Regions from separate parts of the Erwinia sp. CGal63 genome, predicted to be linked through region 1. Evidence: predicted binding sites of a transcription regulator. Region 1 holds the regulator's gene; the other holds the start of a gene.
The links. Region 1 encodes CRP, which controls carbon source genes, mostly activating them, when cyclic AMP is high. Its sites were predicted from a motif close to ATGTGANNNNNNTCACAT; they were not measured.
Positions count from the first base shown of each region.

Region 2: the regulator CRP is predicted to act here: its motif matches at 780-797, upstream of glpT (glycerol-3-phosphate transporter).

Region 1 is NZ_JAKUMN010000008.1:44,480-49,951, forward strand. It holds gene MKZ79_RS19355 (LysE family translocator) at 1-337, opposite strand, end outside; gene MKZ79_RS19360 (hydrolase) at 421-1,455, shown strand; gene MKZ79_RS19365 (YheU family protein) at 1,412-1,627, shown strand; gene MKZ79_RS19370 (phosphoribulokinase) at 1,788-2,657, shown strand; gene crp (cAMP-activated global transcriptional regulator CRP) at 3,048-3,680, shown strand; gene MKZ79_RS19380 (YccS/YhfK family putative transporter) at 3,739-5,472, shown strand, end outside.
Region 2 is NZ_JAKUMN010000010.1:24,775-30,246, forward strand. It holds gene MKZ79_RS20800 (carboxylate/amino acid/amine transporter) at 1-628, opposite strand, end outside; gene glpT (glycerol-3-phosphate transporter) at 953-2,296, shown strand; gene glpQ (glycerophosphodiester phosphodiesterase) at 2,293-3,339, shown strand; gene yigL (sugar/pyridoxal phosphate phosphatase YigL) at 3,372-4,172, opposite strand; gene pldB (lysophospholipase L2) at 4,222-5,202, opposite strand; gene rhtB (homoserine/homoserine lactone efflux protein) at 5,307-5,472, shown strand, end outside.

The DNA.
Region 1 (5,472 bases):
CCTGCCAGAACGGCATCGGCGCGGCTGGCGCTTCGCCCGTCTCCAGCTTTTCATATTTTGCCGTGGCGATTTTCCATGCCAGCCAGAGCAGATAAAGGCTGCCGGCGATTTTCAGGAACAGATGCAGAGAGGGATAAAGCAGAATCAGGCCGCCTATGCCGAACGCGACCAGCAGCAGCATGATCTGCATCCCGAGCATGATGCCGATCAGCAGCCACAGCGAGCGCAGAAAACCAAAGTTGGCGCCCGAGGCGGTGAGTAACATATTATTAGGGCCTGGCGTGATAGCGGCGACCCACAAAAAGCCCAGCATAGACAAAAACAGTTTCAGTTCCATATGAAACGGGCGCTCCTGACCCAAGACGAAAACGAACCTGTCGAAGCTAACAGTATGACAGGAATCCTGGAAGCCTTTTAAAAATGAATTTTACGCCTGCTTCGCAAGAGACTTTTCGCCCGCTGGCGGGAATGAGCAACGCGCACCTGCAAACCGTGCTGCCGCGGCTGGTGCGCCGCCGGGTTATTCTGCGGCCGCACTGGCAGCGCCTGACGCTGCCGGACAGCGATTTCATCGATCTGGCGTGGAGCGAAGATCCGGCACAGGCCAGCCATAAGCCGCGCGTGGTGCTATTCCACGGTCTGGAGGGCAGCTTTCACAGTCCCTATGCGCATGGGCTTTTGCAAGCCTGTCAGCGGCACGGCTGGCTGGGCGTGGTGATGCATTTTCGCGGCTGCGGCGGCGAACCGAACCGGCTGCGGCGCATCTATCATTCAGGCGAAACCGAAGACGCCAGCTATTTTTTGCGCTGGCTGCGTGAACGCTGGGGCGAAGCGCCTACGGCCGCCGTCGGCGTTTCTCTCGGCGGCAATATGCTGGGCTGCCTGATGGGTAAACAGGGCGAGGATTGCCTGTTGGATGCGGGCGTTATCGTCTCCGCGCCGCTGATGCTGGAGCCCTGCAGCCAGCGGCTGGAGCAGGGATTCTCGCGTTTCTATCAGCGCTATTTGCTAAACTTGTTGAAGCAGAATGCCGCCCGTAAACTCAACGCCTGGCCCGGCACGCTGCCTGTGGATCTGACGCAGCTTAAAGCGCTGAAGAGACTCAGGGAGTTTGACGACGCCATCACCGCCAGAGCGCATGGTTTTCTGGACGCGACGGATTACTATCGCCGCTGTAGCGCCCTGCCGCTGCTGCCCGGCGTGCGCAAACCTTTACTGATCATTCATGCTAAAGACGATCCCTTTATGACCGAAGAAGTGATCCCTGCCGCAGGCACCTTGCCCGCCTGCGTGGAGTATCAGCTGACGCAGCATGGCGGACATGTGGGATTTGTGGGCGGAACGCTCTTGAGGCCGCAAATGTGGCTGGAGCAGCGTATTCCGCAATGGCTTTCAACCTGGCTGGACAACGATGATTATTCCCTGGAAAGAACTGGACCCGGAGACGCTCGCTAACCTGATCGAAGCTTTTGTGCTGCGCGAAGGCACTGACTATGGCGAACAGGAGCGATCGCTGGAGCAGAAGGTCAACGACGTTAAGCGTCAGCTCACCAACGGCGAAGCCGTGCTGGTGTGGTCGGAACTGCACGAAACCGTCAACATTATGCCAAAAGGGCAGATTCGTTAAGCGCGGCAGGCTGGCTGGCACCTGTGAATTTTTTGCGCCATCCGGCACTTTGTTGTTATTAATTAACCCTTTTTCGCGCCATCGCCGAAGGCGCGGATGATGACACGCCATAGCGAAACGTGATAACAATGGCGGAATAACGCTCACAGGAAACCCGACTATGTCCGCCAAACATCCCGTGATTGCCGTGACCGGTTCCAGCGGCGCGGGCACCACCACCACCAGCCTGGCCTTTCGCAAGATTTTTCAGCAGCTCAGCCTGCACGCGGCGGAAGTGGAAGGCGACAGCTTCCACCGTTTCACCCGGCCGGAAATGGATATGGCGATCCGCAAAGCGCGCGATATGGGCCGTCATATCAGCTACTTCGGCCCCGAAGCCAACGACTTTTCGCTGCTGGAGCAAACTTTCGCGGAATATGGCCGCAGCGGCAGCGGCCAGTCCAGAAAATACCTGCATACCTACGACGAAGCGGTACCGTGGAATCAGGTGCCCGGCACTTTTACGCCGTGGCAGCCGCTGCCGGAACCGACCGACGTGCTGTTTTACGAAGGTCTGCACGGCGGCGTAGTGACGCCGCAAAATAATGTGTCGCAGCATGTCGATCTGCTGGTTGGCGTGGTGCCGATCGTCAATCTGGAGTGGATTCAGAAACTGATCCGCGATACCAGCGAACGCGGCCACTCGCGCGAGGCGGTGATGGATTCCGTAGTGCGCTCAATGGAGGATTATATCAACTTCATTACGCCGCAGTTTTCCCGAACCCATATCAATTTTCAGCGCGTGCCGACCGTGGACACCTCCAATCCTTTCGCCGCGCGCGGCATTCCTTCGCTCGACGAAAGCTTTGTGGTGATCCATTTTCAGGCGCTGGAAAATATCGACTTCCCCTATCTGCTGGCGATGCTGCAGGGCTCTTTTATCTCCCATATCAATACGCTGGTGGTGCCGGGCGGCAAAATGGGGCTGGCGATGGAGCTGATTATGGGGCCGCTGGTCAAGCGGCTGATGGAAGGCAAAGCGATACAATAGCTTTCCGCCCGTGCACGGCCTGCCAGCACGCTGAGGATTCTCCCAAAAAAGGCCGGGATCGCCGCCGGTTCTGTAGAGGTAAGTTTAACAACTTCCTCTAATTCATTCAGTTAAGCGACTGTCAGCTTCGATCGCTAAAACGGCAGCGCGGCAGATTTCCCGCTATGCTGAAGCGAGACAACAGAAGACACTCATGCAAAGCTGTGCTACAAACAAGGCTGTATTTCGTCAGTACTCTACAGACCAGACGAAACGGGACGACATAACGAGCCCGGCGCTCGACAGAGAGCCGAATAACTTTCCTGCATGGGAAGCGCTTGACTATTTCAACGCCTGTCAGGGAACTCTGCCCCTGTATTTAGGCAAGATAACAACAGAGGATAACAGCGAATGGTTCTCGGCAAACCGCAAACAGACCCGACACTTGAATGGTTCCTGTCACATTGCCATATTCATAAGTATCCATCCAAAAGCACGCTGATCCACCAGGGCGAGAAAGCGGAAACCCTTTACTACATCGTCAAAGGCGCGGTAGCGGTGCTGATCAAGGATGAAGAAGGCAAAGAGATGATCCTGTCTTACCTTAATCAGGGCGATTTTATCGGCGAGCTTGGCCTGTTCGAAGAGGGTCAGGAGCGCAGCGCCTGGGTGCGCGCAAAAACGGCCTGCGAAGTGGCAGAAATTTCCTATAAGAAGTTTCGCCAGCTGATTCAGGTTAACCCGGAAATCCTGATGCGTCTCTCTTCGCAGATGGCGCGCCGTCTGCAGGTCACCTCCGAGAAAGTAGGCAATTTAGCTTTCCTTGACGTGACGGGCCGCATCGCGCAAACGCTGTTGAACCTGGCTAAACAGCCGGACGCCATGACCCATCCGGACGGGATGCAGATCAAAATCACCCGTCAGGAGATCGGTCAGATCGTCGGCTGCTCGCGCGAAACCGTTGGCCGTATCCTGAAGATGCTGGAAGATCAGAACCTGATCTCGGCGCACGGCAAAACCATCGTGGTCTACGGCACACGCTAAGCCGCTCTGTTTGTATGGCGCAACGATGCTGTTGCGCCTTTTCAGCCGGTACAGAGTGATGTGGCGCCGAATCATCTATCATCCCGAAGTCAATTACGCCCTGCGGCAAACGCTGGTGCTTTGCCTGCCTGTCGCCGTCGGCTGGCTGCTGGGCAATCTGCAAAACGGCCTGCTGTTCTCGCTGGTGCCGGCCTGCTGCAATATCGCCGGTCTGGATACGCCGCATAAACGCTTCTTTAAACGCCTGCTAATCGGCGGCGGCCTCTTCGCCTTCAGCAGCTTTCTGGTGCAGTATCTGGGCGACTACGCCGTTCCGCTGCCCGTTATCCTCTTCTCTATGGCCATGCTGCTGGGCGTCACTGGCGAAATCAGTCCGCTGCACGGCAGGCTGCTGCCCGGCGCGCTGATCGCCGGCATATTCACGCTGAGCCTGGCCGGACGCATGCCCATCTGGCAGCCGCCGTCGCTCTATATTCTGGGCACGGTCTGGTACGGCCTGTTTAACTGGTTCTGGTTCTGGCTGTGGAAAGAGCAGCCGATGCGGGAGACGCTGAGCCTGCTCTATCGCGAGCTGGCCGACTACTGCGAAGCGAAATATACCCTGCTGACGCAGCTCGCCGATCCGGAAAAAGCGCTGCCGCCGCTGCTGGCGCGCCAGCAGAAAGCGGTCGATTTGATCAACACCTGCTATCAGCAGATGCATATGCTCGCCGCGAGCAACGATAATCATCACAAACGACTGACCCGCGCGTTTCAGGTGGCGCTGGATTTACAGGAGCATATCGCCGTTAGCCTGCACCAGCCGGAAGAGGTGCAGAAGCTGGTGGAGCAGAGCCATGCCGAAGCGGTGATCCGCTGGAACGCGCAAACCATCGCCGCCAGGCTGCGCGAGCTGGCGGACGATATCCTTTATCACCGCCTGCCTGAACGATTCAGCATGGAGAAGCCGCTTCAGGCGCTGGAGAAAATTGCCCGCCAGCATCCCGCCAATCCGGTCGGCAACTTTTGCGCCTGGCACTTCAGCCGCATCGCGCGCGTGCTGCGCACCCAGCGTCCGCTCTATCAGCGCGATCTGATGGCGGATCGGCAAAAACGCCTGCCGCTGCTGCCCGCTATCAAAAGCTATCTGTCGCTGAAATCCGCCGCGCTGCGTACCGCAGGTCGCTTTGCGGTGATGCTCGCTTTCGCCAGTTCGCTGGCGCTGTTCTTTAATCTTCCCAAGCCTTACTGGATTCTGATGACGGTGATGTTCGTCAGCCAGAACGGCTACAGCGCAACCAGAGTGCGCATCCAGCACCGCGCGCTGGGTACCCTGGCCGGTCTGGTGATAGCCGCGCTCACGCTGCGTTTTCAGGTGCCGGAATCGGCGGTGCTGCTGGTGATGCTGACGCTGACGCTGGCGGGTTATCTGGTAATCCGCAAATACTACGGGCTGGCGACGATTGGCTTTACCGTCACGGCGGTTTATTCGCTGCAGCTGCTGTCGCTGAACGGCGCCGATTTCCTGCTGCCGCGCCTGCTGGATACGCTGATGGGCTGCCTGATCGCTTTCGGCGGCATGGTCTGGCTGTGGCCGCAATGGCAAAGCGGCCTGCTGCGACAAAATGCCCATGACGCGCTGGAAACCTATCAGGAAGCGCTGCAGAAGCTGCTGGGCGACGAGCAGGATCCGCAAAAGCTCGCCTGGCAGCGTATGCGCGTCAACCAGGCGCATAACGCGCTGTTCAACTCGCTGAATCAGGCGATGCAGGAGCCAGGCTTCAATGCCAGCTATCTGGCGGATATGAAACTG
Region 2 (5,472 bases), on a different contig from region 1:
GCCAGATCAGAATGCTCCACTGCAGCGTCGTGGTCGGCAGCTTTTGCGGATTGCCCCACAGAAACCAGGCGACGACCGCGACAAGCGCCGCGCCCATATAGAACCATGAGAAAGCGGTATGCTGCGGCATCGGCCGTGTTTCCTGCAGCCGCTTGTAGCCCACCATGCCGACCGCGAAGCAGAGGTTAGCCAGCTGCACCAGCAGCAGCCCGTACCAGAAGTGATCGCTGACTTTGTCGTAGCGGATAATGGCCGCGCCCGCTACCGCCAGCAGCGCGCTCAGGAGATAGCCTGAACGCACGCCGCGACCGCTCATCAGATCGTAGATCAGCGTGATATAAAGCGGCGTCATCACTGTAAACAGCAGCAACTCGGAAACGCTGAGGTAGAGATAGGCTTCAAAGCTGAACAGGTACATCACGCCCAGCTGCAGCGCGCCTACGGCCATATAGAGCAGCAGCGTTGAAAGCCGGTGGCCGCGCCAGCGCAGAAACGGCAGGAACACCACGGCGGCCAGCAGCAGACGGATCAGCACCGAGAAGACGCTGTCGACCTGGCCCGCCAGATACTCCCCTATCAAGCTGAATGAAAAGGCCCACAAAATAGTGGTGACGATCAATAAGGTCACGATAAAAATCCCTGGTAAAAAAGTCGGCACAGTGTAGCGAAAAGCCTCTGCCGATGGGGAAATATCTGGTTGACATCCGGTCACAAAAAATACAGCGACGCCAGCTTCAGTGAACGGCCTCACACTCTTCTCTTTTCGCGGCGCAGGCATAGAGAGATATCCGCCACATAATTGGTTTTGGCTGTCATAAAACTGTCATCTTTGCGTCTCTCTTCACAGCGATCGCGCTCGCTTTCTTTTAGGCTCTGCCCGCTACGGTAAATATTCTTATTTATTCCTGCACGGATTCATAAAAGAGAAAAAACATCGCCATCGGAGGCTGTTATGTTATCTGTTTTCAAACCTGCGGCGCATCGGCCGCGCGTAAGCGCCAGCGAAATCGATCCGCTTTATCGCAAGCTGCGCTGGCAAATATTTTTCGGCATTTTCTTCGGCTATGCAGCCTATTATCTGGTGCGGAAAAATTTTGCGTTAGCCATGCCCTCGCTGATTGAACAGGGATTTTCCCGCGGCGATTTAGGATTCGCGCTTTCCGGTATTTCTATTGCCTATGGCTTTTCAAAATTTATTATGGGCTCCGTTTCGGATCGCTCCAATCCTCGCGTCTTTTTACCGGCCGGATTAATACTGGCGGCGGCGGTTATGCTGTTTATGGGCTTTGTGCCCTGGGCCACCTCCAGCATTATGGTGATGTTCGTGCTGCTGTTTCTCTGCGGCTGGTTTCAGGGGATGGGCTGGCCGCCCTGCGGACGCACCATGGTGCACTGGTGGTCGCAAAAAGAGCGCGGCGGCATTGTCTCCGTCTGGAACTGCGCGCACAACGTCGGCGGCGGCATTCCGCCGCTGCTGTTTTTGCTTGGCATGTACTGGTTTAACGACTGGAAAGCATCATTTTATATGCCTGCCTTCGCCGCCATGCTGGTGGCAGTTTTCGCCTTTGCGCTGATGCGCGATACGCCGCAGTCATGCGGGCTGCCGCCGATCGAGGAGTATAAAAACGACTATCCGCCCGACTACGATAAAAGCCAGGAGGAAGAACTCACTGCGAAACAGATATTTATGCAGTATGTGCTGCCCAATAAACTGCTCTGGTATATCGCGCTGGCTAACGTATTCGTCTATCTGCTGCGCTACGGCATTCTCGACTGGTCGCCGACCTATTTAAAAGAGGTCAAACATTTCACGCTGGATAAATCCTCCTGGGCCTACTTTCTTTATGAGTATGCCGGTATTCCCGGCACGCTGCTGTGCGGCTGGATGTCCGATAAGGTGTTTAAAGGCAATCGCGGCGCCACCGGCGTCTTCTTTATGCTGCTGGTAACGCTGGCCACCGTGGTCTACTGGCTGAATCCGCCCGGCAATCCCGGCGTGGATATCGCCTGTATGATCGTTATCGGCTTTCTGATTTATGGCCCCGTAATGCTGATTGGTCTGCATGCTCTGGAGCTGGCGCCGAAGAAAGCGGCGGGCACCGCAGCGGGCTTTACCGGGCTGTTCGGCTATCTCGGCGGTTCGGTGGCCGCCAGCGCCATCGTGGGCTATACGGTGGATTATTTCGGCTGGGACGGCGGCTTTATCGTGATGATCGGCGGCGGCGTGCTGGCGGTCGTGCTGTTGGTTATCACCATGCTGAGCGAGCGCAAACATAAAAGAGAGGTGATGCAATGAATAAGCTGATAGCCCTGCTGCTGCTGGGCGCTTCACTCGGCGCGACGGCGGCTGAAACAGGCAAAATCGTTATCGCCCATCGCGGCGCCAGCGGCTACCTGCCGGAACATACTCTGCCGGCGAAAGCGATGGCCTACGCGCAGGGATCCGACTTCCTGGAGCAGGATCTGGTGATGACGAAGGACGATCAACTGATTGTGCTGCACGATCACTACCTGGATCGCGTGACGGACGTAGCGGATCGCTATCCCAATCGCGCCAGAAAAGATGGCCGTTACTACGCTATCGATTTTACGCTGGCGGAAATCAAGGGGCTGAAGTTTACCGAAGGCTTTACGCTAAAGGACGGTAAAAAAACGCAGACTTTTCCGCAGCGCTTTCCCATGGGCAAATCTGATTTTCGTATCCATACCTTTGCCGAAGAGCTTGAGTTTATTCAGGGTCTGAACCAGTCGACGGGGAAAAATATCGGCATCTACACCGAGATCAAAGCGCCCTGGTTCCACCGTCAGGAAGGCAAAGATATTTCCGCGAAGGTGCTGGATACGCTTAAGCAGTACGGCTATACCTCGAAAAGCGATCGCGTTTATCTGCAGTGCTTTGACTACAACGAGCTTAAACGGATTAAAACCGAGCTGGAACCGCAAAGAGGCATGGAGGTAAAACTGGTACAGCTGATTACCGAAACGGCGTCAAAAGAGACTCAGGAGCAGCAAAACGGCAAGTGGGTCAACTACAGCTATGACTGGATGCTGCAGCCCGGCGCGATGAAAACGCTGGCGCGCTACGTCGACGGCATCGGCCCCGATTATCATATGCTGATAGCCGCCGGATCGGACAAAGAGACGCTGCGCTTCACGCCAATGGTGAAAGAGGCGCATCAGAACGGCCTGGTGGTTCATCCTTATACGGTGCGGGCCGACCAGCTGCCCGACTGGGCGGAAAACGTCGATCGGGTCTACGACGTTCTCTATAACCAGGCGGGCGTCGACGGCCTGTTTACCGACTTTCCGGACAAGGCGGTAAACTTTTTACAACGCTAAGATTTCCGCCTCTTTACGGAGGCGGTTTTCTTTCAGACGTTGTACAGCCTGCGCAGATAGTTCGGCACGGCGTTATCCACGTTGCTGCCAATCACTTCCAGCTCCGGCAGCAGATCCTTCAGGCGCTGGTGCGAGTTGCTCATAATGCAGCCCTTGCCCGCCATGCTCAGCATCTCTTTATCGTTCATGCCGTCGCCAAAGGAGATGCAGTCCGCCAGGCCAAAGCCCAACAGCCGCGAAACCGCATCCAGCGCGTGGCCTTTAGATACGCCGCCCGCCATCACTTCCAGACAGGTCGGCAGCGAGAAGCTGACGTTGACGCGATCGCCCCAGCGCGCGATCAGCGCCTCTTCCAGCGGGATCAGCAGCTCGGGTTTGGCGCAGGTGAAGAACACTTTACTGATGCCGTCGGTCGGCAGGGAGTCCGGCTGATAGGTTTGATAGTTGAAGTTGGACTCGCGGAAAAAATCCATCTCTTCCGACCGATGACGGTTCAGGAACCACTCTTCATCACGATAGACGTTGGTATAGATATCCTCGTGGCGATGATGTAAAGCAAACAGCTCAAGCGCGATATCTTCGTCCAGGTTGTGGCTGAAAATCAGCTCGCCGGCGGTGTTGTGCACGCGCGCGCCGTTTGAGGTAATCATATAAGCGTCAATGCCCAGGCTGTCGCGCATCTGGCCGACGTCAATATGGTGGCGACCGGTGGCAAAGACAAAATGGACGCCTTTTTGCGTCAGCAGCTGCAGCGTTTCGCGGGCGAAAGCGGATAAACGGTGATCCGGCGACAGCAGCGTGCCGTCGAGGTCGGAAGCAACAATCGGATACATAAAACCTCTGTTAATGGTGAGAAACGGTTGCCATATCTGAGCAGTAAAATCAGGAATGCCGGGCAAAAAACGCCGTAATGGCCTCCAGCGCTTCGGCGCGCATGCTGTCTTTTTCAAACAAGATCTCATGACGCGCGCCTGCAATAGTCAGCGGCCCTTCGCAAGGGTTGCCCGCCGCTTTCATAGCCTGGCAAAAGAGATCCTGCGCGCGGTTATCCACCACTTTTTCAGCGCCGGCCTGTAGCAGCAGCAGCGGCGTGACGATCTCTTTCGCCTGAGCCAGAATATTTTTTCCGGCCAGAATACCTTCTCTGACCCAGTGGTAGGTTGGCCCGCCGACGCGCAGCCCCGGATCGTCGGCGTAAAAGCGCAGGTTGCGGCGATAGCGCTCGCGGCTGTGGGTCAGCTGGTTCATGCCAAACGGCCGCGGCTGCCACTGACCTGTGCCTATCGCGTAGCCGTCGCGTACTGCCGGACGCTTTTCCGCCCAGTTAAGGATGCAGTGCGTCATCCACAGCGGCATCGGCAGAAAAATGCCGAACATGGGCGAGGCCAGCGCGACCGCGTCAAAAGCTCGCGGCTGCCGGGTCAGCATCAGCGTCAGGATCGCGCCGCCCATAGAGTGCGCCAGCGCATAGCGGCGCTGATAGCGGCGGCTGAGGATCTCTTTTAAGTAGAGCGTTTCCAGATCGTCCACATAGTGGTCGAACAGCTCCACATGACCGCGATGGGAATCCTGCAGCAGCCGTCCGGAACGTCCCTGGCCGCGATGATCGACGATAATGATGTCGTAACCGCAGTGAAAGAGATCGTAAGCCAGCTCGGGATATTTCACATAGCTTTCGATACGTCCCGGGCAGATCAGAATAACTTTGTCATGTTGCGGTGAGGTGAAGCGGACATAGCGAATGGGAACATTTTCCACGCCGGTAAATTCGTCCTCTTCCCGTCGCTGCCAGAACGCCAGCAGCGGGCCGGTGGCAAAAGCGGCGAAGGCCTGTTCACGCCGCCGCCAGGCCTGCTTGTTCATCGACCCGTTCTCCGCTTTTTTCTCATTCCGCACGCTCCTCGTAGCTCGTGCCGCCGCAATGGCGTATTGTGTCATACTTCTGCGCTATCAGGGAGTCTGACCCAATGACCATCCAATGGTGGCTGGCCTATCTTTTAACTACCAGCATCTTAAGCCTTTCGCCGGGTTCCGGCGCGATCAACACCATGAGTACCGGTATCAGCCACGGCTATCGCGGCGCGGCGGCGTCGATTAGCGGCCTGCAGGTTGGACTGTCGGCGCATATTCTGC